One region of the Levilactobacillus muriae genome, then DNA from elsewhere that is predicted to be linked to it. Evidence: predicted binding sites of a transcription regulator. Region 1 holds the regulator's gene; each other region holds the start of a gene.
The links. The regulator NrdR, encoded in region 1, represses ribonucleotide reductase genes. The targets are predictions, from matches to a motif close to ACACNATATATNGTGT.

Region 2: the regulator NrdR is predicted to act here: its motif matches at 5,488-5,503, upstream of ACKTSF_RS11280 (deoxynucleoside kinase).
Region 3: the regulator NrdR is predicted to act here: its motif matches at 3,498-3,513, upstream of nrdH (glutaredoxin-like protein NrdH).

Annotation. Positions count from the first base shown of each region.
Region 1 covers NZ_BAAFRU010000007.1:17,537-27,573, forward strand. Annotated here, with positions in the region: gene pnuC (nicotinamide riboside transporter PnuC) at 1-309, shown strand, start outside; gene ACKTSF_RS06045 (Bax inhibitor-1/YccA family protein) at 509-1,213, shown strand; gene polA (DNA polymerase I) at 1,964-4,627, shown strand; gene mutM (bifunctional DNA-formamidopyrimidine glycosylase/DNA-(apurinic or apyrimidinic site) lyase) at 4,649-5,509, shown strand; gene coaE (dephospho-CoA kinase) at 5,502-6,137, shown strand; gene nrdR (transcriptional regulator NrdR) at 6,364-6,864, shown strand; gene ACKTSF_RS06070 (replication initiation and membrane attachment family protein) at 6,868-8,250, shown strand; gene dnaI (primosomal protein DnaI) at 8,254-9,180, shown strand; gene thrS (threonine--tRNA ligase) at 9,607-10,037, shown strand, end outside.
Region 2 covers NZ_BAAFRU010000017.1:5,629-15,665, forward strand. Annotated here, with positions in the region: gene ACKTSF_RS11255 (hypothetical protein) at 1-422, opposite strand, end outside; SMK box riboswitch at 551-669, shown strand; gene metK (methionine adenosyltransferase) at 667-1,854, shown strand; gene ACKTSF_RS11265 (helix-turn-helix transcriptional regulator) at 2,008-2,589, opposite strand; gene ACKTSF_RS11270 (MDR family MFS transporter) at 2,894-4,369, shown strand; gene ACKTSF_RS11275 (DUF960 domain-containing protein) at 4,436-4,765, shown strand; gene ACKTSF_RS11280 (deoxynucleoside kinase) at 4,818-5,465, opposite strand; gene ACKTSF_RS11285 (Cof-type HAD-IIB family hydrolase) at 5,621-6,391, shown strand; gene pgmB (beta-phosphoglucomutase) at 6,718-7,389, opposite strand; gene ACKTSF_RS11295 (glycoside hydrolase family 65 protein) at 7,403-10,037, opposite strand, start outside.
Region 3 covers NZ_BAAFRU010000005.1:49,415-59,451, reverse strand. Annotated here, with positions in the region: gene ACKTSF_RS04555 (YbaB/EbfC family nucleoid-associated protein) at 1-76, opposite strand, end outside; gene dnaX (DNA polymerase III subunit gamma/tau) at 97-1,857, opposite strand; RNA gene ffs (signal recognition particle sRNA small type) at 2,071-2,157, opposite strand; gene ACKTSF_RS04540 (nucleoside deaminase) at 2,261-2,791, opposite strand; gene ACKTSF_RS04535 (class I SAM-dependent methyltransferase) at 2,819-3,421, opposite strand; gene nrdH (glutaredoxin-like protein NrdH) at 3,621-3,848, shown strand; gene nrdE (class 1b ribonucleoside-diphosphate reductase subunit alpha) at 4,073-6,238, shown strand; gene nrdF (class 1b ribonucleoside-diphosphate reductase subunit beta) at 6,422-7,417, shown strand; gene ACKTSF_RS04515 (Vat family streptogramin A O-acetyltransferase) at 7,553-8,191, opposite strand; gene ACKTSF_RS04510 (3-hydroxyacyl-CoA dehydrogenase) at 8,298-9,200, opposite strand; gene ACKTSF_RS04505 (LOG family protein) at 9,383-9,961, shown strand.

The DNA.
Region 1 (10,037 bases):
TTGGCCGCTTTGAACGGTCAGCTGCCATACTTTGACTCCGTGAACTTCGTGGTCAGCATCATTGCCCAACTGCTCTACATTCTGAAATACAAGGAAAATTGGTCACTGTGGATCGTCGTCAACATCGCCAACGTTTTATACTGGGGGATTCTGACGGTTCAAATACTGATTGGGGCGACGAGCATTGGGACACTAGGTGCGAACCTGTCACAAGTTGCCCTCCAAGCAGCGCTGTTATTCAACTCGATTTACGCGAACCGGGTTTGGGCGAGAGGCGAAGCCGATAACGAAGGTGGCGCCGGTAAATAGTTGTTCGCAATATAAATTTAATAATTCGGATTCTAAGGGGGAACGGCGCGGGTCGTTCCCTTTTTTATTGGGTTTGTCCGCAACAGATTACTTGTATTTAGGGGTGAATTTGATAAAATGTATACTAATAAACCCAGAAGTTGTGCTGCAATTGGGTGGCACTCAGCTGGGAAAGTTTTGACAAAAAAGGAGCGTTTCAATGAACAACTATGAACAGCAACCCCGTCAAACGATTAATACCGAGGTCGGACTCAATGGTTTCATGACTAAGATGTTCGGGTGGATGGGCTTGTCTGTGCTGGTATCTGCTGTGACGGCTTTTCTCATGGCAACCCAGTTCAGCGGTGCCTTACAAAACCTCAACGGTGGAATGATGATTTTACCGCTTATCGTGTGGTTTGTCTTACCATTCGTGATTAGCGGACAATCTATGAAACGCCCAACGGTGGCCTTTGTGGGCCTCATGGTCTACGCGGTCGTCACCGGTGCGGTCTTCTCCATCTACACGTTGATCTACAGCAATGAATCGATTGCCGCAGCGTTCGTCTCCAGTGCCGCCGTCTTCCTGACGATGGCTACGATTGGGGTAACGACCAAGCGTGACCTGACCAAGATTGGGACACAAGCCTCAGCAGCCTTGATTGGCCTGATTGTGGCCATGGTGATCAACCTCTTCTTACGGAGCTCACTGATTGCCATGATCTTCTCCTTCGTCGCTGTGATTATCTTCGCAGCACTGACCGCTTGGGATACCCAACGGATGAAGAAGATGTACCTCAAGTATGGTGACCAAGTCTCAACGACCGGTCTTGCCATCAACGGGGCACTGCAACTCTACTTGGACTTCGTCAACTTATTCTTACAACTGTTACAAATCTTCGGCTTGTTCGGCGGCAGAGACTAATCGCCAATGGGGTCAAAAACGAAAAGCGAAGCGCCTGATATTGTTGGTGCTTCGCTTTTTGTATCTCACAATTGATAATTGAGAGACAACGGTAAGTTTTGACTGATTTTGAGAAGGTGCTGGTGAAAGCCTTATTTGATGGCACTTGGGAGAATCGAGATAGTCAGCGTTGGTCTTACTGACGGATTGGCGATTACTATTCGACCAGCGCTATCGTTGAGCTGAATGCTGATGTGACAACTTAATGTATCATACAAGCTCTTGAAGTGTTTTGACTGCTAATTTAAACATAAGTGAAACTGGGTTGTGCGATTTAATTTGCAGAGCATTACCGATGATCGCTTAGATTCAGTGTGGAATTTGATTATGGAAAACTGTGGACACACAATATACCTAATCTCGAAGCACAGCGAAGTCTTTGGTGAGGAATCGATATAAGCTTGAAGATTGAAAGATCTAAAATACCTATTGTGACTGTTGCACCAACGATACCGAGACTTAAATTAGATAACGTTGTTTGAAACAGCCGGCTTACTGTTCGCCAAATTTAGGCTGGAACGCTGCGGGCAGGACGCCGCCAGCCTGAGAAGCAGTCTCTCAGCTTTCCCCACTACTTAGCAGGAACTCAAAAAAGTAGCCATAAATAAGGTTGTAAAGCAGTTTTTCATTTCGGATTTTAAGCTATCTTTGGTAAAATATAAACAGAATACGCGAATGGCTGCTAATAGCGCCACTCGGGAGGAGCGAATTATGGCGGACAAACGATTATTATTGATCGACGGCAACAGTGTGACCTTCAAGGCCTTTTACGCGTTATACACGTCGTTAGGGCGTTTCACCAACAGTGAAGGGCTGCACACCAACGCCATTTATGGGTTCAACACGATGTTGGAAACCATGTTGAAGAATGTGGACCCAACACACGTCCTCGTGGCGTTTGATGCCGGCAAGGTTACGTTCCGGACGAAGATGTATGACAACTACAAGGGTGGCCGGGCTAAGACTGCACCCGAACTTTCCGAACAATTTCCTTACGTCAAGGAACTTTTGGCCGCGCGGGGGATTCAGACTTACGAGCTTCCCAACTACGAGGCTGACGATATCATTGGAACGCTGGCCAAACAGGCCGAGGCAAATGGCTTTACGACGACCATTGTGACTGGTGACCGGGACCTCACGCAGTTAGCTAACGATCACACGACGGTTGCCATTTCCAAGAAAGGGGTCAGCGAGATTGAACGCTACACCCCGGCTTACGTCAAAGAAAAGATGGGCGTGACGCCTGAACAGATCATTGATATTAAGGGGTTACAGGGTGATAATTCCGATAACTACCCCGGTGTAACCGGCGTGGGTCCTAAGCGTGCGGTTGACCTAGTCGGCAAATATGGTAGCGTCGAGGGTATCTATGACAATATTGATGATATCACTGCTAAGAAACTCAAGGAGCATTTGGTAGCTGATCACGATCAAGCTTTATTGGCCAAAAAGTTAGCTACGATCAATCGCGATGCCCCCGTTGAGAAAAAAGTTGAGGATCTGGTCTACGATGGACCGAACCGTGAAGACTTAATTGCCCTTTACCAACGGATGGAGTTCCGGACATTTCTTAACAAGATGGACTTTGAAGGCGAAACGCCAACCGCGACGCCGGGCCTCAAGGACATCGACTACACGGTGCTGACTGCCGAAAATGTGGCCGCTTTGCCAGACTTTTCGGCTGATGGTTGCGAATTCTACTTGGAGATGCCGGATGAGAATTACCATACATCCGAGTTCGCTGGGTTTGCTATCGGCGATGATGATCAGTGGTGGGTCAGCCGCGACGATGCCCTCTTACAACAGGCACCCTTGAAGAACATTCTGACGTCCGCAGACGTGGCTAAACAAGTCTTTGACGCCAAACGGACTTACGTGGGCTTGAATCGCTTAGGCCTCACGCTGGCCGGCGTTGACTGCGACCTTCTACTTTGCTCTTATTTGCTGAACACTTACGACAATAGTAACGATCTGGGCCGCGTTGCCATGGAACACGGCTACGACCAGGTTGCCACCGATGAAGATATCTATGGGAAGGGTGCTAAGCGGGCCATTCCTGATGATGACGAGGTCTTCTTCAAGCATTTGGCACGGAAAGCTCGTGCCATCGAACAGTTGCGGCCGAAGTTATTTGAAGGCTTGGACGAAAATGAACAGACACAACTTTACCGCGAAATTGAATTGCCTATGAGCTTCGTCCTCGCCCGGATGGAAATTGCCGGGATCACCGTGGATGCAAGTGAGCTGGAAGCTATGGGGAGCAAGTTTACTGAACAATTAGCTGAAATCGAACAGACGATTTATCAGGAAGCTGGCGAAGAATTTAACATTGGCTCTCCGAAACAGCTGGGTCACATTCTCTTTGAAAAGATGGGGTTACCCGTCATCAAGAAGACCAAGACCGGTTATTCGACGGCTGTTGGTGTGCTCGAAAAGCTTGCGGCCGATGCTCCGATTGCGGAGAACATTTTGCGCTACCGGAAGATTGCCAAGATTCAATCGACTTACGTGGAAGGTCTCCTGAAGGTGATTCATCCTGAGGATCAGAAGGTTCACACACGCTATCTACAGACGTTGACGCAGACTGGGCGACTGTCTTCAGTCGATCCTAACCTGCAAAACATCCCCGTTCGAAGTGAAGAAGGTCGTGCGATTCGTAAGGCCTTTGTGCCACGGCATGAAGGTTGGCAGATCTTCTCGTCTGACTACTCCCAGATTGAGTTGCGGGTGCTCGCGCACATGAGCCACGATGCCAATATGCAGGAAGCTTTCAGAGAAGGCCAAGACATTCACGCGGCCACTGCCCGGCGAATCTTCAAGATGGCTCCGGATGCCGAGGTCACGCCGAACATTCGGCGACAGGCTAAGGCCGTGAATTTTGGAATTGTCTACGGGATCAGTGACTTTGGGCTGTCTCAGAACATTGGCATACCTCGCAAGCAGGCCAAGAACTTTATTGACACCTACTTCGAGGAGTATCCTGGCGTCAAGGCTTACACAGAGCGAATGGTTCAGCAAGCCCACGAGTTGGGCTACGTCGAAACGATTGCGCACCGCCGTCGGTATTTGCCGGATATCAATTCACGGAACTTCAACCAACGGTCCTTTGCTGAACGCACGGCGATGAACACGCCGATTCAAGGGAGTGCCGCTGATATTATTAAGATTGCAATGATTCGCATGGAAGATGCTATCAAGGACATGCAGGCGACGATGCTGTTGCAGGTCCACGATGAGCTGATCTTCGAGGCACCCGCCGAGGAGATCGCCACGTTAGCTAAATTAGTACCAAGCGTCATGGACTCCGCCATCGACCTTGAGATTCCGTTGAAGGTCGAAAGCCACTACGGCCCGACTTGGTACGACGCCAAGTAGCCGCAAAGGAGAGAAATCAGTATGCCTGAATTACCAGAAGTTGAAACGGTCCGGCGCGGACTGACCCGCTTAGTGCAAGGGGCCACCATTGATCACGTAGATGTCTATTACGCGAAGATGGTGCGCCCCGACGCCGAGATTTTTACGGCTGATCTGATTGGACGCAAAATTGAAAGAATCGACCGACGTGGCAAGTACCTACTCTTTCGGTTCAGCGGCAACCTGACGATGGTGTCACACCTCCGGATGGAGGGCAAGTATGATGTACAGCCGGAGGGAAGTCCAATTCCCAAGCACACCCACGTTATTTTCCATTTGACCGATAACCGCGAGCTGCGGTACAACGATACCCGTAAATTTGGCCGGATGCGTCTGGTCGAGACGGGCACAGAAGACACCGAACTGCCATCGCTGGGGAAGTTAGGACCGGAGCCCACGGCAGAGACGTTGACGTTGGCCTACATGCAGCAGGCCTTCGGCAAGTCTCATAAGGTCGTCAAACCATTTTTGTTGGACCAATCGCGGATTGCCGGGCTGGGCAACATCTACGTGGATGAGGTTCTCTGGTTGTCCAAAATTAATCCGTTAACGCCGGCCGATACGTTGACAAAGAAGCAATTGGAGACGTTACGGCAAAACATCATTGCCGAGATAGCTGTGGCCATTAAAGGGCACGGAACGACAGTCCACACCTTTTCGACGGCGTTTGGCGAGGCGGGTAACTTCCAAAATCATTTGCACGTCTACGGTCATGAGGGAGAACCTTGTGAACGCTGTGGTACCGAGATTGTGAAGATCAAGGTGGCACAGCGGGGAACGCATCTCTGCCCCCACTGCCAGCCTTATCCGCCCGAAGCATTGGAGGAACGCAACGATGACTGAGGTGTGGGGACTAACTGGTGGGATCGCCACTGGTAAGTCGACCGTCAGCCACTGGCTAGACTTGGCTGGTTTGAAGATCATTGACGCAGATGTCATTGCACGTCAGGTGGTGGCACCGGGAACACCGGGGATCCAACAGATTTGTGCAACCTTCGGTGAAGACTTTCGTCAAAGAAATGGGAGCCTCGACCGTCAAAAGCTGGGGCAGCTAGTCTTTAGCCATCCAGAGAAGTTACACCAGTTGGAGGCCATTACGACCCCACTGATTCAGGTGGAGATTCACCGCCAGTTGGCGCTGTATCGGGCTCAAAAGGTGGCTGGTATCGTCATTGATGCGCCAACTTTTTACGAAGTTGGGTATCTGGTACATCTGGTGGATCACGTGATGGTGGTCGCAGTCCCGGCAGCGACCCAACGACAGCGTTTGATGGCCCGTAACACCCTCGATGAAGCAGCGGCTCAGGCTCGAATGGACCAACAATGGCCCATCGCTAAGAAGGTAGCACTAGCTGATGTGGTCATCGATAACGCGGGAACGATTGCCCAAACGCGTCAACAAGTGGTAGAATGGCTTGACACCACTAATTTAGGCTCGTCGGCAGCAATTTTGGCTGAAGGCTTGGATTAGGTAGTGATATGTTAGCTGACGAAGCAATCATTAAGACAACGTTGTTTCCTGTGGAAATTGTGGCGATAGCTGTGCGAGTTCGCAATTGTCGTATGGTTCTGGTTTAGTCAGTAAAAAGCTGTGACTAATCGTTGTGGTTTAAACACTGTGTTAGCCGCAGACAACAATCTTTACGAACGTCAAGCATAGATAATCAAGTAACCAATGAAAAAATGAGGTGACCAAAATGCAGTGTCCGCACTGTCATCATAATGGATCGCGGGTCGTCGACAGTCGACCGACCGACGATGGGCGTGTCATCCGCCGGCGTCGTGAGTGTGAGAGCTGTGGCTTTCGGTTCACGACGTTTGAGCGGGTCGAAGCGACCCCGCTGTTGGTAATTAAAAAGAACGGCACGCGTGAGGAATTCAATCGCGAAAAGATCTTACGCGGGATCATTCGCTCGGCTGAAAAGCGGCCGGTGGGGATGGACGTCATGACGAAGATCGTCGATGACGTTGAAAATAAGATTCGGGCACTCGGCGTCAACGAAATTTCCAGTCAGCTGATTGGGGAATACGTGATGAACCGATTGGTCGATGTTGATGAGATTGCCTACATCCGGTTTGCCAGTGTTTACCGGCAGTTCAAGGATACAGGGGTCTTCTTCAACGAATTGAAAGACATGATGGATAAAGACAAAGCGAAAGCTAAGGACCGGACAGACCGGCAAAGCGAGGCGAAATAAGGCATGGAGGATTCCTGGCACCAATTGCAGCCAAAGACGGGCTTTTTGGTTCGGTTGGCGGATCGGTTGACCGACCAAAGTTGGCAAACCTTAACGCAGCTCTACCAACCGATCATTGGACCGAGTGCCACGGGGCTCTTCTCGGCCCTTTTTTGGCTCCCACAGCGTGAGACTTATAAGCGTCACGCTATTTTATTAGCGGAGCTGGGCTTAGACTTGGCTCACCTATACGCAGCACGACTGCGCTTAGAGGCGACCGGACTACTGACGACGCGGTTCAAGACAGAGGGGGATCTCTCCAGCTTCGTTTATGAACTGCACGCGCCACTTACGCCACAGGATTTCTTCAAAGATGACCTGTTGAGCGTTCAATTACTAGGTGTCGTAGGAGAGGACCTGTATCAGTCGTTGGTTACAGCGAATACTGTGGTGGCAAGGTCTAGCGACGATGAACAAAATATTACCAAGAACTTTCTGGACGTCTTCCACGTGGATGGCGATGAGTTGCGGGAGATTCCTGCAGTGGTTTCGAGCAATCGGCAGAATTTGGCATCAACTAGACGTGCACCGGATCTGTCCCCAGACAAGGTTCAATTTGATTTTAAGTTGTTGGGTGAGCTGCTGGAACGATCCTTCGTGGACACTCGAGCTGTCAGCAAGTACCGTCAATTATTGTTGACGGAGCACGCCACCTATGGCTTGGATGAGCCGACTATGGCCCGTTACATCGGTGAGGCGACGGATCTGGCAACCAATATTTTTAATCCTGAGCAGTTCAAACGTATCGTCGCGCAGGCCTTTGGGTATCAGTATCGTAGCGAGGCGACAGTTGGCACCCCGGCTGATTCAGTAGCAAATGCCTCGTCGGCCACCGCGTCCACTGCGACAGGGGTTTCCAGTGCAGAACAAGCGTTGCTTAAGGTTGCCAGCACGACTGCACCCGTTAAATTTCTGCAAGGAATCAAGCAGAATACGGGTGGGTTCGTGACGGATGGTGAGCAACGAATTGTTCGGGACTTGGTGAGTCGGCAACTATTTCCCGCGTCCGTCCTGAACCTGATGATCTATCACGTCTTGGTGGACGAGGATAAGCCGACATTGAATAAGAATTTACTAGATACGATTGCTAACGATTGGAGCAAGTCCAAGGTCAAGACGCCCGAGCTAGCGATTCAGAAGATCAAGGAGCGTCAGCAGGCGATGACCAAGCCACGGCGATCTCGACGTCAACAGCCGACGGTCAAGGAGACGCTACCAGACTGGGCTAAGAAGCCGAGTGGTGCGGCGCAGGCACCAACGACCGCTAAGCTCACTGATGCGCAACAAAAGCAATTACAGCAACGTATTGCGCGACTGGAAGCACGCAGCAAGGGGAAGGAGGATTAGCAGATGGAAGATTTAAGTAAGACCATGCAAAAACTCATGAGTCAGCAACATCTAAATGACAATTACCGCCAACTGATGGCCAAAGTCTATGATGATCCTGAGGTCAATAAGTTCTACCAGGAGAATAAAGCAGAACTAGCCGAAGATGTGATGACGCGTTCGGCGGCGAAATTGTACGAGTTCGTTTCGGAACGTGAAAAACTAGCTAAGGGTGGGGAAACCTTTGCCACCGGTTACGCGCCACAGTTGATCATGTCCAATCACCTGATCGATGTGGCCTATGTCCCAACGGCGGATACACTGGAGAAGCAGGCCCAACAACAGCTTCGTCAACGGGTGAAGTCGATTGCCATGCCGAAGAGTATTCGTGAGGCGACGCTGGCTAACTTTGACCAAGACACCGATCGGGCTGAGGCCTTGATGGCGGCTTTGGACTTCGTGGATGCCTACGAGGCCAACCCCAAACGGCGCCATCAAGCCCTGTACTTAGCTGGGAGCTTTGGCGTGGGAAAGACTTACTTGTTGGCAGCCGTCGCCAACCAACTGGCGGCGGATGGGTTCTCTACCACGCTAGTTCATTTCCCAAGCTTCGCAGTTGAAATGAAGAACGCAATTGCCCAAAACGGTGTGGCTGAAAAGCTCGATGCCTTGAAGAAGTCGCCAGTCTTGATGATCGATGATATCGGTGCGGATGCCATGTCGGCCTGGGTCAGGGACGACGTGCTGGGTGTTATCCTGGAATATCGGATGCAAGAGGAATTGCCCACATTCTTCAGCTCCAATTTCTCTATGGCCCAGTTGGAAAAGGAACACCTGCGTATCTCAACGCGGGGGGACGACGAACCTTTGAAAGCCCAACGGCTGATGCAACGAATTCGTTTCCTTGCCAGAGAAATTACGATGGTCGGCGTCAATCGGCGGCCACAGTAAGATGATGTTCGCTGTCTGCGCACAACGTCACGATCAATTTGCACCATTCCAGAGCGATAGTGGACTTCAGACAAGTGGCTAACGATGAATTTTTAGCAACACGGCTTGACAATATTTGGCTGCAAGTGTTTAATAGTCAATGAAACCACACGAGCTATGACGAAAGACATGGTGCCCGCGGAGACGTTCACAGGAAGAGTTGGCCTAGCTTGGAAGCCGACTTAGCGCCCGCCAGCATTACCGCTTTCCTAAGCTGTCGGAAGGAAATTTTCGGCCGGTCCGTTCCGTTATCGACGATTAGAGTTCACGGGATCAGTCTCGTGAAAAATATCGGGTGGAACCACGTTAATGACGTCCCCAGTGCCTTCTTTGGCACTGGGGATTTTTTCGTAGTCTGACCCAAATCAATAAGGGAGATTGAAAATTATGGCAAGTATTTCACTTAAATTTCCAGATGGCAACGTTAAAGAATTCGCAGCTGGCACGACACCAGAAGACGTTGCGAAGTCAATTTCAATTAGTTTAGGCAAAAAGGCTGTTGCAGCCAAGTTGGACGGCGAGTTGATCGACAACTTGACCCCAATCGCGCATGATGGGAGCATTGAAATCGTAACGAAGGGTGACGCAGATGGCTTGACTGTTCTGCGCAATACCACGGCTGCCTTGGTTCGGATCGCCTTGAAGAAGGAATTCCCAGCTATTCGTTTGGGCGAAGTTAGTGCCGACGAAGATGGCTTCTACGTGGATACCGACAAGGATGACCAACAAGTCAGTGTTGACGAATTGGATGCCATTGCGGTTATCGTTGAAAAATTAATTGCTGACAAGGCGGCTATCGAACGCGTTGTTGTTAGCAA
Region 2 (10,037 bases), on a different contig from region 1:
TGATTGCGCAGGAAGAACAAGATCACGGGAACCCCACAGCCAGCCAAGAAGCTGAAGACGACGAGACCATAAGCGGATTGCAATCCTAATTGGGGAACGCACGCCAGAACAAGAAAGACACACAGCAGGATAGCAAATAATTGGAGCAGGTGGTCATGGGGCGCAGCCAATAAGCCTAGAGTGGCCGCTGCGACCACGAGAATTGGGCCAATGTGCGACTGGAAATGGCGCTTGAGGATCAAGAAATAGCCAGCAGCCACGAGTATCCCGTATCCGCCGAGATAGACCTTAACATTAGTGGCTAAGGGCGTTCCCGTTGCGGCGGTCGACCCTGCGACCCACCAAAGCAGATTTTGAAAAAAGGTAAAAACAAATAATTGTTGTACCGTCTTATTTTTTAAGAAGGCCATGATTGTGGTCATGGAATCGCTCCATTTCAACTGATTTAGTCTTATCCTTTATAATAGATATTGTTTTGACCCTGGTCAATCATTCTTTGCAAAAAAATGGCAAGGTTTCTTTTATCCCTCATTAATATATGTTAGAATGCTTAAGTTATGAGTCAATTCCCGATAGGATTCACGAACTCAGTGAAGCTGCCTTGTAACCGACTGGCGCGAGATTATCGGTCAACTCGCCGTCAACACTATCTAGGGGGAATATCCATTGCAAGAAAGACATTTATTTACGTCGGAATCCGTTTCAGAGGGACATCCAGATAAAATTGCTGACCAAATCAGTGACGCCATCTTAGACGCCTTACTGGCTCAGGATCCGGATTCACGGGTTGCCTGCGAGACCTCCGTTACGACTGGCTTGGTGCTGGTCTTCGGTGAAATCTCTACCAAGGCATACGTGGACATCCAAAAGGTCGTTCGCCAAACCATTAAGGAAATTGGGTACACGGACGGTCAGTACGGTTTTGACGGCGACAACTGTGCCGTCCTCGTCGCTATCGATGAACAATCGCCCGACATTGCGCAAGGGGTCGATGACTCCTACGAAACGCGTGAAGGTGATGAAGATCCACTGGACAAGATCGGTGCTGGTGACCAAGGCTTGATGTTTGGTTATGCTATCGATGAGACACCAGAATTGATGCCTCTTCCCATCACGCTGAGTCACGCTTTGATGCGTCGGATTGCCAGCTTGCGGAAGATGGGCACCATTGATTATTTACGGCCAGATGCGAAGGCGGAAGTCACCGTTGAATACGACGATGAGGGGAAGCCATTGCGGGTCGATACGGTCGTCTTGAGTACACAACACGATCCGGACGTGACATTAGACCAAATTCGTCAAGATGTCATCGATCAAGTGGTTAAGGAAGTCATTCCCGCCCACTTGTTAGACGACAAGACGAAGTACTTTATCAACCCAACTGGTCGTTTCGTCATTGGGGGCCCTCAAGGGGATGCCGGTTTGACGGGACGGAAAATCATCGTCGACACGTACGGTGGTGCTGCTCACCATGGTGGTGGGGCCTTCTCTGGGAAGGATGCCACGAAGGTGGACCGTTCAGCAAGCTATGCTGCGCGGTACATCGCCAAGAACATTGTGGCTGCCAAGTTGGCAACGGAATGTGAAGTCCAGATTGCTTACGCGATTGGTGTAGCGGAACCCGTTTCGGTTTCTATCAACACGTTTGGTACAGGGGTCGTTACGGAAAGCAAATTATCTGCGGCCGTTCGTCAACTCTTTGATTTACGTCCAGCCGGCATCATCAAGATGCTCGACTTAAAGCGGCCAATCTACAAGCAAACTGCCGCATACGGCCACTTTGGGCGGACCGACATCGATTTACCTTGGGAACATACCGACAAGGTCGATGCGTTGAAAGCTGCTTGCAAATAGGCACCATGTTTAAATTCTTAAAATAAAATCCCATCGGTTCGGTATTTCACCGGCTGATGGGATTTTTGCGTTCGGTTGATGGGACCATAAATTGTCGATTTTGGTTGCAGGGAGACCTAACTAAAGACATGTGGTGATATGTCTTTAGTTAGACTACAAGGACCAGTTTAAGATGGATGTTGCAATCCACCAAGTGAGACCGCCCCCGATAATTAGACCAACTAGGGCACTTAACGTCAGGACGATGACCTGATGTGTATGAGTTGGTGCGGCTTGTGGCGCGGGCTGATGATTGAGATAAGCATTGATTTGACGAAAGGTTTTTAGTTGGAGCCGCTGACTCAAGTAGATCAGATAAGCGGCCAGAATTAGGCCAACTGTGGTCAAAGCAGCAATGGCCATAACGGTCGGTACCATAGGCAGCCAATGCAACCCAATGAATAGACCATAAACCAAGATCAGACAAACGATAGCGCCGGTGATCACTAACTTTAAATGATGCTGGTGTGTCTGTGATTGTATTGTCTTCAAATCTTCCTTAACGAGTTCATCGACAGTCACGTGGTAAAGGTTTGCCAGTAAAATCAAGCTTTTAATATCTGGATAAGTCCGACCGTTTTCCCAGTTTGAAATTGTTTGTCGGGAAAGATATAAATGGTCGGCCAAATCGGTTTGGGTCCAATGCTGCTGTTTCCGGTGACTAATGAGTGCTGCTTGCAATTTTAGATGTTCCATGAAATCCTCTTCCAATTAGTATAAGCATGACATATCATTCGAGATTTGTCTGCCAAAAGTCTTTGACATTGCCGTAAATGCAAGGATTTAAAATAGTTATGACTAATTTCAGGCTGGAAACAGACGTCGTAATTGTAAATGAACCCTCTCGACGGGTGCACTAGATTTATTTTCGTCAGGGGTTGTATTTTCACAAGTGACCCGTGATAATATAAGATATTACTGTGTCAAACAGGATTTGGGAAGTAGCGCTGTTGGCTACTCAGTTTCGTTGCGTGGTGGGGCCCAACGGTAGGAGGAAATTATGAAACAAACAAATGTTAAGGTCGTCACCATCGCCGTCTTTGTGGCCACCTTCATGTCTGCCGTTGAGGGGACAATCGTGTCAACTGCCATGCCCACCATTGTTGGTGATTTACGGGGAGTTTCCCTGATGAACTGGGTCTTCTCGATCTTCTTACTGACGAGTGCCATTGCCACGCCCATCTATGGTAAATTGGCTGATACTGTTGGCCGGAAATTGGTCTTTCTTGTTGGGCTCTTCATCTTCGTTCTGGGATCTACGTTATCAGGGATGTCTCACAGCATGGAGACTCTGATTGCTTGGCGTGCCCTGCAAGGTATCGGGGCAGGCGCTATCATGCCCGTATCATTTACGATTCTTGCTGATATTTATCCCGTCGAGCAGCGCGCTAGAGTCATGGGCCTCAATGGGTCTGCCTGGGGGATTGCGGCGGTTGTCGCCCCCTTATTAGGGGGATTCATCGTCGATCAATTGAGCTGGCATTGGATCTTCTTCATCAATATTCCAATCGGCATCGTGACCATGGGGTTAATCTGGTTCTTTCTCAATGAAAAGACCGAGCGTAAGGCGTTTACCATGGATTGGGCCGGCTGTATCTGGCTGTCTGTGGGGCTCCTGGCCGTCATGCTGACGTTTCAGCTACTTGGTGAAGGGGACCTCAACGTCATGTGGGTTATTGGCGGCCTAATCGTTGCTGTGGTTGCCTTCTGGGCATTTGTTCACCGAGAAAAGCGGACGGATGATCCCTTGATTCCCATGGAATTATTTAGCAATCGAACTTTTGTGGTCCAAAATTTAATTGCCGCGATGTTAAGTGGTTTTATCATGGGATTTGAAGTGTATCTCCCAACTTGGACGCAGGGCCTGTTGGGATTGAAGGCCTCCGAGGCGGGGTTCGCGATTACGCCCAGCTCTCTAATGTGGATCGTGGGGTCCTTTATTGCCGGTAAATTATTGATGAAACGTTCCCCGTATCAAATTGTTAATATTAGTCTGACATTGGTGTTGATCGGGGCAGTCATCATGGCCGTTGTTCCCGCAACCACGCCATTCTGGAGTTTCTTTGTCATCGCCGCCATCTGTGGGACCGGTTTTGGGATTACGATTACTACCACGACCGTGACAGTACAGAGTAAGGTTCCAGTGGCTGAGATTGGAGTGGCAACATCTTTCAATACTTTAGCACGTACGCTGGGACAGACCGTTATGGTTTCCGTCTTGGGGATCGTGATGAATGTGGTCATGGCCCGTGGTGTTGCCAGTCATTCTGGTACCAGCATGGCGATGATGAATAAGTTAATTAACCCACAAACGGCCAAGAACCTCCCAGCCCACTTGTTGCCTACGTTACATGGTATTCTATATCAAGGGCTACACCTGATTTTTATCGTGGGCGCCTGCCTGATTGTGGTTTCATTCTTGGTCAACTTACTCGACCGCCGAGGCACGCAGAGCTTGAGTGACCATCAAGCGTAAATATTCCCGTTTTAAGCTTAGGTACGGTATAATAGTTCTAAATGACCGAGAGTGGAGGCGAAGAAAATGTTTGAAAATAATCATTCACGTTACGCCAGTTACGGTACCGTTGCGGCCTTGCCCGGCGACATGATCGACGCCGTTTGGGATATCATCGACCAAGACCTCCAAGGGGTATTCCCACTGGAGAATCTACTGACGTTTAAGCTGCATAATAACAATGGGACGACTACGTTTGAATACGTTCAATTGGATGAAGATGATCACCCAGGAGCCCTCAGTGCGGGGTTCGATACGGATTTCGCTTATGCTCCCGAACTCCCAGATACTGTCTTGGCCTACGATGATGGTGACAGCCAGATTATCCTGCTGCCATCCGAGACGGCGGACCATTAAATTAAAAAAACTCCTACAAACCATCTCTGGCTTGGGGGAGTTTTTTGTCAATTTAGACCGTTGCGTCGGTCCGAATGTCTTTTAAGGCGTCATCAATTTGACGCAAGACAAGCTCAGTATTACCTGGTTGATCCAAGTCGTACTTCTGTAAGTCAATCTTGATCTTAGGACTGATGTCGTAGTCGGCAAACCAACCTTGGTAAGCCGTCCACATCTTCTTGTAGTAAGATTCCAATTCAGGATTATTGTCGAATTGTTCGTAGTCCCGACCACGCTTCTTGATACGGTGAAGAATGGTGTCGAAGTCGGCGTCAGCGTAAACTAATAAATCTGGTGCCTTCTTTGGGAGTTCATTCAGTTCGGTCATCATGTTGTCAAGGAGTTGTAAGTAAACCTCGAGTTCGGTGTCCGTAATGTTCCCTTCAGCGTTGTTTTCTCGCGTGAACAGGGCGTCTTCATAGATTGAACGGTCGAGGACGTTGTTGTCGTCCGCGAGGGCACGTTTGATCATACTAAACCGCTTGTTCAGGAAGTAGATCTGTAGCAAGAAACCATATTGCTTTGGGTCCCGGTAGTAGAGTGGTAACACCGGGTTATCACCGACCGGTTCGAAGAATGCTTGCGTATTTAAGTGTGATGCGATTTTTCCAGTTAGGGTCGTTTTGCCGACCCCGATCATTCCAGCTGTAATTATCACCATGATAGCCCCTCTTTTATTAGAAATACAAGATATAGTGTACCATAAAATGACTGACTACTACATCTGCCGGGAAGAAAATTTTTCGCCATTTCCAGTACTTTGGTCATTGTTGTATAATGAAACCGTTGGTATTAGTGGATTAGGAGGTTGATTAAATGTATCAAGCAATCGTCTTTTTTGACTTGGATGGGACGTTATTTGACGACAACAAGAATGTTTTACCGACAAGTGTCGCAGCCATTCAAGAAATGCAACAACATCATATTTTACCAGTTATTGCGACTGGAAGAAACATTTTTGAAATTCAATATGTCTTGGATGCCACGGGAATCGATGCTGTGGTCAGTGCGAACGGTAGTTACGTGCAGTATCAGGGCAAGAAATTAACCGCGGCCGTGATCGACCAGAAGACGTTGGCGGCCATCACGGCTTTCGCCAAGGCGCAAGGTGATCCGCTGGGGTATTTCAACAATCAGGGATTTCGCCTGAGTCAAGCCAATCAAGATACGACCGATAACTTTAAATTATTGCGGTTAGACGCGCAGGTCGCCCCCACATGGTATCAGTCTCAGGACATTAACTTCCTGAATGTCTTCAATCGCGACAAAGAGAAAATTTACCAAGAAAAATTTGCGGGCACGTTATCTTTCGTGCGGAACAATCCGCGGGCACTGGATACCATGCAGACGGGTGTCACCAAACAGACGGGAATTCGGACATTCCTGAGAGAAGCCGGTCTCGACAAGATCAAAACCTATGCCTTCGGGGATGGCCTAAACGACTTGCAGATGTTTGACGAGGTCGATATTCCGATTGCCATGGGCAACGGCGTCTTCCAGGCTAAGAATAAGGCGGCGTACGTCACGGATGGCAATATGGATGACGGTATCGTGAAGGGTCTGCGCCATTACGGCTTGATCCAATAAGGCAGATGACCAGTCTTGTTAGTATAGCGTATTTCGTTTGGGGAAAACAGTTCAAAAATACAGGCGATAGTCAGTTAGTTCACTCACCGTTGCGGTGGGGAATGGCGGGTGTCGTCTTTTTATTATCTTATTTATGAGAGCCTAAATTTTTCTAAAGTTACTAGAAAGGATGTAACAAACTCGCCATTTCCTTCATTAGTGATCAGTAGGGGTAATCAAAAACGCCACTATTCCGTGATTGGGAACAGTAGCGTTATGCGTTAATTTGTCGTTTTTCAGGTTCTAAAACCGGTGCTATGGTGCGCGCCGTTACCAGTATAATTGGGTTAGTCTAATTTCTTAGCAATGTTAGCCAACGTCACGTCTGCCGTGTCCGCGAAGACCATGTCGGCTGCACCTAATTCAGTGGCATCACCGATACCGAGGGAGACCTCATTAGCTGCATTGATGGCTTGGACACCGGCAGCAGCATCCTCGACCCCAATACATTGTTCGGGCGGTAAGTTTAACAGTTGCGCACCCTTGGTGTAGATCTCAGGGTCTGGCTTGCCGTGGGTCAGGCTAGCTGGGTTAACGACTTTTGGGAAGTAGTCGGCTAATTGGAGCTTGTCCAGCACGCGAGGGGCGTTCTTGGAAGCAGATGCCAAGGATAACTGGTAGCCCTTAGCCCGCAGATCGTCTAGGAAAGCTTTCATCCCCGGGAGAATGTTGGCAGGTGTCATCTTGTCGACCTCGGCCACGTAGTTCGTGTTCTTCTTGGTGGCCAATTCTTCCTTTTGAGCCTGGGTGTAATCGTGTTCCTTACCCCCAGCTTTTAAGATCATTTCCAGCGAGTCCATCCGGCTAATGCCCTTGAGGCCGTTAGCAAGCTCTTCACTCCAGGCCACATCGAGGTAGTCGGCCAGTTGGTGCCAGGCAGTACCGTGCAAGACGGAAGTATCGGTGATGACCCCGTCCAAGTCGAAAACGAATCCTTTAATATCAGCAAATTTTGTCATTGCGAAACACTCCTTAATATGAAATGGTTGCGGGTTGTTGCGGTTTTAGTGAAACTTCGTGTTGACCAATGGTTAGTGTGGCAGTATGGTCGGCGGTTACCGTAACTTGACGGTGGTCGATCTCAAAGGTGTAGCGGATGTCCCGAACCAGCTGATGAAAACGAATGGCCTGCCAGTTTTCTGGCAAGCGGGGGTTCACTGTGAGCTGGGGTGCGAGGACATCGACACCAGCATAGTGCCGCGTGGACATCAGGGTAACGGCGCCCATGACACCGAGGTGGATGCCTTCGGCAGTGGTGCCGCCTTGAATGTCGTAATAGTCGGACAGCAGGGCCTGTGAGAAGAGTTTCCACGACTGGTCCATGTTCCCAGCCATCGCGGTCAAAACGGCGTAGACGATGCGTGAGAGGGTGGAACCGTGGGTCGTCCGGTCGAGGTAGAACTGTAGATTCGTCATCAGTGCCTGCTGCGGTAAGTCATAACCCAGTTGTTTGAGCAGGCCCATGACAGCCGCAGCATCCAAGCTGTAGAAGGCCATCAAGGCATCGGCCTGTTTAGCGACCTGGTAGGCATCGGGCGTCTTGCCCTCGGCCTTTAAGATCCGGTCCATTCGGGAGATGTCGCCGTACTTCTTCTGGTACTTGCTAAAGTCTAGGCGAGGGAGCTTAAAGTAACCCTCAAATTGCCCGATGATGCCGTCCGGACTGATATCTAGCTTAAGGTGGTGACTCACATCAGCGACCTTCTTTGTTACATCCTGGTCAAAGCCAGTCTTCTGATCGACGGCTGTCACCTGTGCCTGTGGTAAGGATTGCCGCAGATCGGTCAACTGGTTGAAAAGCCAGGTGACCATCAGATTGGTGTAGGCGTTATTAGCCAGACCAGTTGACTCAGAGTTGGGATAATTCTCGTGAAATTCGTCGGGGCCCATGACCTGATCGATCGTGTAACGGTTGGTCTTCGTATCCAACTTGGCCTTGCTGAGCCAGAACCGTGAGATCTCCTCCAACATTTCTAAACCATAGTTGGCCATAAAGTCCGTGTCACCGGTAATGTGGGTGTACATGATCACGTTGTAGGCGACGGCCAATGAGACGTGGCGTTGCAACGAGGAGTAGTCCGGGTCCCAGGTGTTGGTCAGGGGGTTCAAGTGAACCACTTGTGACTGTTCGTCGCCGACCTCACCGGATTGCCACGGGTACATGGCGCCAGCAAATTCCGCGTCTTTAGCGTTCTGCTTGGCTGCTGGCAGTCGTCGGTAACGATACATCAGGAGTTGCTTGGCGAGTTGCGGATCGTGAAGCGCGTAAACGGGAAGATCAAACATTTCATCCCAGAAGACGTGCCCCCGGTAAGCTTCGCCATCGAGGCCTCTGGCGTTGACGGATGCATCAATCTTGCCGGAAGCGATGGCTTGCGCCGAGGAGAACAGGTGATAGAGATTGACCCGCGTTAATTTTTGCGCGGTAATGTCACCGGTGATCTGAATATCGGCGCCGGCCCACCGTTGTTGCCAGTAAGCGGTCGAGCTGGCCAGGGTGTTAGCAAAGTTAGCTTGTTGGAGGTCGGCTGTGGCGGTCGTCATGAGGTCCGTTTTGGTTTCGCGGCTGGTGAACAGCACCACATTTTTTTCAAAGGTATAGGTTTGGTTAGGTTGGACGGCAACCGAGCGCATTTGCTGGATGTGTTGTTCGGCATTCGGCCGGGTGTCGACTGGGGCATCGAGCGCTTTACCGGGACCAACGAGTTGGGAACCAAAGATAAAGTTGACCTTGGAGGCTTTGGTTTGACCTTCCAAGTAGATTGTGTCGGGTTGTTGACCGGTGCCAGTCACCTTGATGTGATGTTGATCGAAGGCGGCGTAACGGTCAACGTTGCTGTTGATAACGCTACCATCAATTTCTGAATAGATTTGCAGGGTGCCCGCAAAGTTGAGGGGGGTCACACTGTAGCGGATGCCGAGGCGATGCCAGTCTTTCATATTGGCGAGCTTCGTTGTTTTGATTTGTAAACTGTGGCCGGTGGGCAGTTGAACCAACATAGTCGTTGACAGGGCACCGGTGTGTAGGTCGAGACTACGATAGATGTCCTGAATGTCGCTGGCCTTGATCTGAAATGGATTCTGATGGTCAACACCAAAGGTTAGCGCCTGCGCATTAGGCAGGTTGACTAGATCTTCATTCGTAACTTGGCGACCGTTAATATTGGTCGACAGTTGATCATAGAGACCCGCGGTGTACATGCCGGGATAGTTGTCGTGATCGGCATGGGCTTCGGTGTAGGCACCTCGTAGGCCAAAGAACCCGTTGCCCACGGTGAGCATAGCCTCTTGCCCGTAGTTCCGTTTTCCTTGATATTGGCCGTAATAGTCGAGGTGCCAACTCAGGTAGTTGCGTTTAGCGGTAAGCGCCGCATTTAAACCCTGGTCAGCAATGGCCTGACTGCTGACAACGGGGATGTTGAGCATGTTAGTGATGGCGAGTCCGATGTCGATCCGTTGGTGATTGATGCCGACGACAGTATCGGAGAAGGGGTAGCTCAGTGCATTGTCGATGACGGCAGCGTCCACATCGAGACCCGCTAACTTCAGTCGTAAATTTTCCAAATTTTCGCCGATAGCTTGATCCGAATTGTAGGCAATCGTAAAT
Region 3 (10,037 bases), on a different contig from region 1:
CTTGGTCCTCTTCCATCTTCTGTTGCATTTGCCGCATCTGTTTCATCATGTTTCCCATATTTCCCATATTCCGCATTAGTATCATCCTTTCAAAGTTTAATCTTGTTTAACGTCAACAATGTTCTTACCAAAAAGTTCTTCGGCCTTCGTCACGACCGGATTGGCTGCGGGCTTGTCCGACTGAGTCTCTTCCTCATCGTTAGCCTGTAGCTCATCACGATGTGTAGTCAGATAATTCTTTCGAATCACTGGCCACTCGTCCTTGGGCACGAAGACTACTGGCAGCGCCGACCCAATCATTCGGTCGAGACCGTTCTCCAGCGCATCAGTCAGCTCATGATCGGTCGTCGCCCGTTGATACAGGAATGAATAGTCAAAAGCCACAATGACCCCTGAATTTGCCGCCGCCACGGGCTGTGAAACCTTCATGACGGCCCGCTGTGTGACAGTCAAACTATTGAGTAAGTCAGGCCAAACTTCCTGAAGCTGATTGAGCTTCTCACGAGTCGCCGATCCCAGCACCGGATAGATCTTAGCCAAGTTAACCTCTTTGGTAGCCGGTGACTTGGTCCCACGTGGCTTCGCCTTGGCGGGTGCAGCGGCCGCGGCTGCCGGTACCTGCTCGAGGCGTTTCACAGCCGACCGCAACTGATCGATCTCGTGTTGAAGTTCGGTGACGTTGGCATTACCCGCCACTGGGGCAGGTGACGATGCCTCCGCATTTGGCGTTGCCACTGGTACCGTAGCACTCACTGGTGTGGCGTTCTTCTGCCCCCCAATTTCGGCCAACTTGATGGTCAAGATTTCCAGATAGACATCGGGGTGCGTCGTAAAGCGCATCTGCTGCTGAATGGCATTAAGCTCATTGATCATGGCGTACATGGTCTGAGCCGGTGTCTGCTTAGACAGCGTCTGAAAGTCCTCACTGACACTCCCCATCTCGGCCTCTTCGACCATCTGTGGTGCCTGCTGATAGAGCAACAGATCCCGGGCATAACTGATGATGTCTTCGGTGAACCGTTCGGCATCCTTACCCGCCTCTAAGACGGACTGTAAACTCGCCAAAGCTGATTTGGTATCACCAGCTAGAACCTGTGAAATGTAGGTTGCTAACAGCTCATGTGTGACGCTCCCGGTGACCAACAGGGCATTGTCTAGTGTAATCTCATTGTCCCCGAAGGACAACGCCTGATCCAGAATGCTCAGAGCATCCCGCATCCCGCCCTCGGCGGCCTTGGCAATCACCTTCACGGCCTGATCGTCGTAAGTGACGTCCTTTTGCTTAAGGATGTAGATCATCCGCGCGTAGCTGTCGTTGGCCGCAATCCGTTTGAAATCAAACCGCTGTGTCCGTGAAATAATTGTCGCCGGAATCTTGTGCGGCTCCGTCGTTGCCAGAATAAAGATCACGTTAGCTGGTGGTTCTTCCAACGTCTTCAGTAAGGCGTTAAAGGCTCCCGTAGATAGCATGTGGACTTCATCAATAATGTAGACCTTGTAGTCGGCCACAGTTGGGGCATACTTGACCTTATCCCGAATGTCTCGAATCTCTTCGACCCCATTGTTGGAAGCCGCATCGATTTCAATGACGTCGTTTAGTGTCCCATTTGTGATGGCCTTACACGTCTCACATTCATTGCAGGGTTCGCCGTCGACCTGATGGTGGCAGTTGATTGCCTTGGCAAAAATCTTCGCGGCCGAGGTCTTCCCAGTGCCCCGCGGCCCAGCAAAGAGGTACGCGTGACTGATTTGATTCGTTGTAATGGCATTCTTCAGTGTACGTGTGATGACTTCTTGCCCAATCATGTCATCGAAACGCTGCGGGCGCCAGACCCGGTAGAGTGCTTGATAAGCCATGCAATCGGTTCCTTTCTTCAATAATTCTCAGATAAATTCGCTGTTCATAATTATAGCCTTTTTCCCTACCGTCTGTCACGGATTGTTGGGCTGGTTTTAGCGGAAATTAATTTTACTGTTTGAAACCAAGCGGCCACATTGTGATTCCGTCAGATAGAATTTGAAGACAGAAAAGGAGCTGCGACAAACGTCACAGCTCCTGCTTAATTGCTCATAAACTTGAAGCACAAAGCGAAGCAAACTTAGTGCTGCTTCCTTCCGGACCTGACACAATTCATAAGTCCGCCCTTGCTTCAAGGCCTTAACGGCAATAACTAGTGTATCATGATTCGCTAAGCCTGTCTAGCAGCTTGTCAAAATTATCATCTGAAATACCACAGACCTCAACGACCATCACAATCGGTTAGTCTTGCGAATCCTGCACCGATGTCATTGCCTTACGGGCCTTCTTAGCCGCCTTCTGACGTTTTCTCGCAGCCCTAAAGAACGCCACCATCCGTTCGCCGGCATCCTTGGCCATCAGCCCTTCGTGAACCGTGACTGTGTGGTTGAGTCGCGCGTCCGTTAGCGTCTGATACAGACTGTCCACGGCCCCTGCCTTGGGGTCGCGGGCACCGTAAAAGACTTCTGGGATCCGGGCATTAATAATGGCACCGCTACACATCAGGCAGGGCTCGATGCTCACGTAGAGTTGACAATCTTCGAGACGCCAGCTCTTAAGTGTCGCACAGGCCTCTTCAATAGCACGAACTTCGGCGTGAAGCGTGGCGTCGTTGGCATGTTCCCTGAGATTGTGCCCGCGACCCACGATCTTGCCATCGTGAACGATGACCGCCCCAATCGGCACTTCTCCGATTAGGCCAGCTTGGTCCGCTTCAAACAAGGCCTCTTCCATATAATGTCGTTGCAGTGGTGAATAGGAAGTGTCACGCATCGAACCCCTCCTTTCCGGTCGATTAGGTTAATTTAGCGTACTTTCTAAAATATAATAACCTTTATCTTTCTTGATGATTTCGCAATTGCCAAACGTGGCCTTCATGTTCTTTTCAGCCGATGGTGCCCCTTGCTTCTTCTGTAGAACAACGGTCAACGTTCCCCCCGGCAAGAGGTGCGCCTTAGCGCCGGTCAACATGGTCGTGACGACCTGCTTTCCCGCACGAACGGGTGGGTTCGTTAGGATAGCAGCGTAACGCTCCGTGACGTGTTCGTAAATATCTGACGTCTTGATTTCCACGTTTTCGATCTGGTTGGCCACGGCATTCTGCCGCGCTAGGTCCAGCGCCAACTCGTTGACGTCAACCATTGTAACTTGCCGTTCCGGCCACTTCTTAGCCAGTGCTAGGCCAATGGGACCGTAACCGGTACCCAAGTCTAGCCATGGGCCAGCTGGCGTCTTATCAGCGTTAAAGGCTGCCAATAATGCCCGTGATCCATAGTCAACTTGGTTCTTGGAGAAGACCCCGTTGTCGGTGGTAAACAACAATTCGTTGCCTAAGAGGGTAAACGGCCAATGGTGTTCCTCATGTAAAACATCTGGATTTTGTGTATAATAGTGATTAGTCAAATTCTCCGCCACCTTTTAAGTCTATTTTACCTTAGTTTTTTGGCGGAAAACAAGAAAAATAAATTTAATCCATTCAACACCATATTTAGTAGTTATTGTATTTGCCAACTACCAAATATGGTGCTTTTTTTAATTGCTATTTTCTACATCTGGTGTACACTTAATTCATTGATATTGAAATTTAAGGGATGTGGCAACAATGAAAGTAACAGTATACTCAAAGAACAACTGCATGCAATGCAAGATGACGAAACGTTTTCTCAGCGAACACAACGTGGCGTTTGAGGAACGGAACATTAATCAAAATCCAGAATATGTGTCTTACCTAAGAGACCACGGCTTCCAAGCCGTACCAGTTGTCGAAGCACAGGGACTTCCTGCTTTCTATGGCTTCCGGCCAGACCAATTGACCAAGATTGCGGGCTAATTGAAGTAAGCACAAACCCGTCTTGGCGACGTCGTGTTTGTTCACGGTGTCGCCATTTTTTATTTGATTTTTCATATGTTAGCTAATTGTCATCTAAATATGGGTGATTGGACCAATCACATCTGTTTGATTGGCCCACAACAGGCGAAATCTCTGATAACTGCAGGTGGCAACTGTTAGACCAAAGAAGCAATGACATTAAAGAGAAGGAAGAGATGGCGAGTATGAGTTTAAAGAATTTAGGCGACGTCACGTACTACGACTTAAATAACGAGATCAATATCCCCGTCGATGGGCAGATTCCATTGAATAAGGATCAGGAAGCCTTACAGGCCTTCTTGACTGAAAACGTGATCCCTAACACTAAAAAGTTTGACACGCTGCGTGATCGATTCGACTACCTTATCGCCGGGAACTACGTTGAACAACAGGTCATCGAACAGTATCCATTTGACTTTATCGCGGATCTCTACAGCTACCTGAAAGCGCAAGATTTTCACTTTAAGTCCTTCATGGCCGCCTACAAGTTCTACGCGCAATACGCACTGAAGACCGACGACAACGACTACTACTTAGAAAACTTCATCGACCGCGTGGCTATGAATGCCCTCGACTTTGCCGGTGGCGACCAACAATTGGCTCACGACCTTGCCGACGAAATCATCCACCAACGCTACCAACCCGCAACGCCAAGCTTCTTAAACGCTGGCCGGGCACGGCGTGGTGAACTGGTTTCCTGTTTTCTGATTCAGTCCACCGATGACATGAACACCATTGGTCGGACCATCAACTCCGCGCTACAATTGTCCCGTATTGGTGGTGGGGTCGGCATTAGCCTCTCCAACCTGCGTGGTGCCGGCGATCCTATCAAGCACATCGACGGTGCCGCTTCCGGCGTGGTCCCCGTCATGAAGTTACTGGAAGACAGTTTTTCCTACTCTAATCAGCTAGGCCAACGCCAAGGAGCCGGTGTGGTTTACTTGAGCGTGTTCCATCCCGACATTGTCGCTTTTTTGAGTGCCAAGAAGGAAAACGCTGATGAAAAAATCCGACTCAAGACGCTGTCACTCGGTGTCACGGTTCCTGACAAATTCTACGAACTCTGTGAACAGGACGCCGACATGTACTTGTTTAGCCCCTACGATGTGGAACGCATCTATGGCAAGCCGTTCTCCTACGTGGATATCACGACGGAATACGACAACATGGTCGCTAACCCCGACATCCGTAAGAAGAAGCTGAAAGCCCGTGAACTAGAAACGGAAATCGGCAAGCTTCAGCAAGAATCCGGTTACCCTTATATCGTCAACATCGATACTGCTAACCGTGAAAGTCCCATTGATGGCCGCATCGTGATGAGTAACCTGTGTTCTGAAATCATGCAGGTTCAAACGCCATCCACAGTCAACAACAAGCAGGAATACATCAAAATGGGAACCGACATCTCCTGCAATTTGGGATCAACCAACATCGTTAACCTGATGACTTCCCCCGACTTCGGTCACTCTGTCGAAACCATGGTTCGCGCCCTGACATTCGTCACCGACCATTCAGATATCGACGTCGTGCCTTCGATTCAAAAGGGCAATCACCTCGCCCACACGATTGGTCTGGGTGCCATGGGCCTTCACAGTTACTTTGCCAAGAACCACATGATGTATGGCTCTAAAGACAGTATCGGGTTCACCAGCGTCTACTTCATGTTGCTGAACTACTGGACACTCAAGGCTTCCAACGAAATCGCCAAGGAGCGGCACGAAACTTTCCACAATTTCGACAAGAGTACCTATGCGGATGGGAGCTACTTCGACCGTTACACGGAACAAGACTGGCGGCCAAACGCGGAAAAGGTTCAGGCCTTATTTAAGGACGTCTGGTTACCTTCTCCTGAAGATTGGGCAGCGCTCAAGGCAGCGGTCATGCAAGACGGGCTGTACCACCAGAATCGGATGGCTGTTGCGCCTAACGGGTCGATCTCTTACATCAACGATACCACGGCTAGCCTCCACCCCATCATCAACCGGATTGAGGAACGGCAGGAAAAGAAGATTGGGAAGATCTACTACCCAGCCCCTTACCTCGATAACGATACCATGCCTTACTACAAGTCCGCTTACGACACAGATATGCGACGAGTCATCGACGTTTACGCGGCAGCTCAGAAGCACGTGGACCAAGGCATGAGCCTGACGTTATTCATGCGCTCGACGATCCCTGAAGGCTTGTACGAATGGAAGAACGGTCGGACCGATAAGATGACGACGCGGGATCTCAGTATCTTACGCAACTATGCTTACTGCAAAGGCATCAAATCCATTTACTACGTACGAACGTTTACCGATGATAATAACGAAGTCGGCGCCAACCAATGTGAAAGTTGTGTTATTTAGCTAAAGTTAATGAAGGGCGGTGAATCCGCGTGTTGTTCAGTCCAGTGGCCCCTCCGGGATTCTGTGCTTGGCAGCATTAGCGGAAGTCACCGCTTTTTGATTAACGTTTTCACTAGCTAAATGTGGTAAGCTTAACCCAACACTTGGGTTAGACACTGGTAAAAAGATAAAGGAGTGGCTGCAATGGCAAGAACTGAAAATTATAACGCAATTAACTGGAACGCGGTTTCTGACGAAATCGACAAGGCAACTTGGGAAAAACTAACGGAGCAATTCTGGTTGGATACCCGAATTCCCGTCTCCAATGACTTGGATGACTGGCGGACACTGGATACCGATCACCAGTGGGTCGTGGGCCACGTCTTTGGCGGACTGACCTTACTGGACACGCTACAATCGCAAGATGGGATGGCGGCCCTACGTAAGGATGTTCGAACCCCGCATGAAACAGCGGTTTTGAACAACATCCAATTCATGGAATCCGTTCACGCCAAGAGTTACTCCACAATTTTCTCTACACTGAACACGCCCGACGAAATCGATGAAATCTTCCAATGGAGTGACTCCGAAGAATTCCTACAGAATAAAACCAAGCGAATCTTCGACCTCTACCACGATGACGAGCATCCTTTAAAGAAAAAGATTTCCAGTGTCTTCCTGGAAACGTTCCTGTTCTACTCTGGTTTCTTTACGCCGCTGTATTACCTGGGTCACAACAAGTTAGCCAACGTTGCCGAAATCATCAAGTTGATTCTGCGGGATGAATCCGTCCACGGCACCTACATTGGTTACAAGTTCCAACTCGGTATGAAGGAATTAACCGACAACGAGCAACAACAAATGAAAGACTGGATGTACGACTTCCTTTATAAGTTATACGATAACGAAGAAAAATACACGCACACCCTCTACGACCAAGTTGGCTGGACGGAACAAGTCTTGACCTTCATCCGTTACAATGCCAACAAGGCACTAATGAACCTGGGCCAAGATCCACTCTTCCCTGATACCGCCGAAGATGTGAATCCCGTCGTCATGAATGGGATCTCCACATCGACCGCCAACCACGACTTCTTCTCCCAAGTGGGGAACGGCTACCTATTAGGTAACGTCGAAGCCATGAACGACAGCGACTACAACATCAGTGAACCAAAAGATCCTGACGATCCTAGCAAATAAAGCAGACCGTTCAAAGAAGCCGCAAACGCCAAGCCACCATATGATGGCCCGCACGTTTGCGGCTTCTTTTGCTTTTATAGGGGTTATAGATTGCTACCTGCAGCTCCTATCCAATTAACCATTCAGGCTCCCAAATTACATCAACGCTGCAATCGCGGCAACGGTTGGTGTTGCACGCGTTAACGCCGGAATATGTGTCGTGATCCACGCGATGTCACGATCCCACCACGCCAACTTTTCCAAGGCTGCGATCACTGCCGACTCAAATCGGGGACGAATCAGTGTCGCTGGATTACCGCCGATGATTGTGTACGGTGCCACATCCTTGGTCACGACGCTGTTGGCCCCCACGATAGCACCATCACCAATCGTTATACCGGGCAATACCGTGACATTTTGTCCCAGCCAGACGTCGTTGCCGACCACCGTGTCTCCTTTCAACGGCAAATCCGCCAGTCGGGGTGTAAATGCCTGCCAGTCCCCACCCAGAATGTTAAAGGGATAAGTCGACGCCCCCGCCATAGCATGATTGGCCCCGTTCATCACAAACTCAATGCCACTGGCAATCGCGCAAAATTTGCCGATCACCAGTTTATCACCTAAAAACTCATAGTGATGGGTCACATGCTGTTCAAACGCCAGTGGTGCCACCGGATCATCGTAATACGTGTAATCGCCGACTTCGATGTTGGATCGTTGAATCACATTTTTGAGAAACACGACTTCCTTAATTTCCGGATTAGGGTAAACCGCATTCACATCAGGAACTGTCATGGCTAAACCTCCTCGTCTTCAGTTACCCTCAGTGTACCGACCGCCCAAACGGAACGCAATACCCAAATAAAATGGCCATACCATCGGGGGTTGGCCATCATTTACCCTATTTTCCCTGGACAAATCCTTCCCGCTGGAACGCTGGGTTGGGATACTCGTAGAACCCCGCACCGGTCTCCTGCCCCAGTCGGTGATTGTCGATCAATTCAATCTTAATTCGGTGAGCTACCGTAACCAGACCCTCGCGTCCCGGTTCGGCACTGGCACCCAGCATCAGCTGATAGACCGTCTGTAGCCCAATCTCATCGAGCACTGCAAACGGCCCACGAACGGCTCCCGTTGCCATCATCCAGGTCCGATCAATGGTCTCGAAGTCGGCCACGTCCTCGACCCACAGCATTAGCGCCGTACTCAAGAAGGAATCCAGCATCGCATTTAAAATATAAGCAGGATGTTCCTTCTGCAGTTGAATCGGAATCATGCCAATGCGCCGTACAAAGGCCACCACCTCCTGGTAGACGACCGGGTCCGTACCAGGATGTCCCATCACCTCAGCCAGATGATTGACCCAGACATGGTTCGTAAAATGCAACGCCAAAAATTTTCCAGGTCGCCCAGTAATCGCCGCAAATTGACTGGGAACCAGCGTCGATGTACTGGTCGCAAAGATCGTCTTCTGTGGGGCCACCTTGGACAATTGGGCGTAAAATTCATTCTTTACCCCCACTACCTCGGGGACGGTCTCAATCACCAAATCGGCATCTTCCACTGCTGTCTCCAAATCTGTGGCGTAGCGCAAATGATCGTTGGTCGTCTTGATCACTGCTGGCGTCGCCTTACGCTCTCGCATGTAGATCCGATCCCACGTGGCCACCCGCCGCTTCGCCGCAGCACTGGCTGCAGGATTGACATCATAGATGGTCACGTACAGGCCACTGTACGCAATTTGAAACGCAATCTGACTGCCCATCGTCCCACCACCAGCGATCACAACTTTTTCGATTGCCATTACCCCTCACCCTTTCTAGTGACTTCCCCAACGAACACTCACTTGCTAAAACTCTGCCAAATTTGGCCTAGGCCACCCGTCATTTTGCGGTATAATGGATTGTAAGTTACGCGCCAATACTTGTTTGAAAAATGATAGCGTCATCCGGCGCGCCACTGTCTAAATTCAGGGGGTCAATTCCTATGCCAAAAATCAAAAACGTCTGCGTCTTCTGCGGGTCCAACCACGGTTATGATCCAGACTTTCTCAATCAAACGAACGCGCTGGGCCAATATCTCGCCGCTAACAATCACCCCGTCGTCTACGGCGGTGGTAAGGAGGGCCTGATGGGCGCAATTGCCAAGTCCACCATGGATGCCGGCGGAGAAGTTATCGGCATCATTCCTACCTTTTTAAGTGAAATGGGCTTGGCTGAAACCAACGTCACCACGCTGTTAGAGACCAGTACCATGGACGAACGGAAGGATGAAATGCTCCGCCAATCCGATGCCTTTATCGTGCTCCCCGGTGGCTTTGGCACGTTTGAAGAGTTCACGACCATGCTATCTTGGAGTCAGATCAACGTTCACCAAAAGCCAATTGCTCTCTTCAACATTAACCATTACTTCGATGAACTCGTGGCCATGATGCAGAAGTGCTGTGACCAAGGCTTCGCACCGCAAGAAAATATGGATCTCTTCATTGATGCGGCTTCGATTGCTGAAATTTTCGCAGGCTTCGCAACCTTCCATCACCAGTTGCCCTATAAATACACGAACTAGCTTTTAGCTATTATTGGCGTTGAGAAATTTTGCCTGTGGCTGTCAGGGATTCTGTCGCTATCACGGCTGGCGCCAT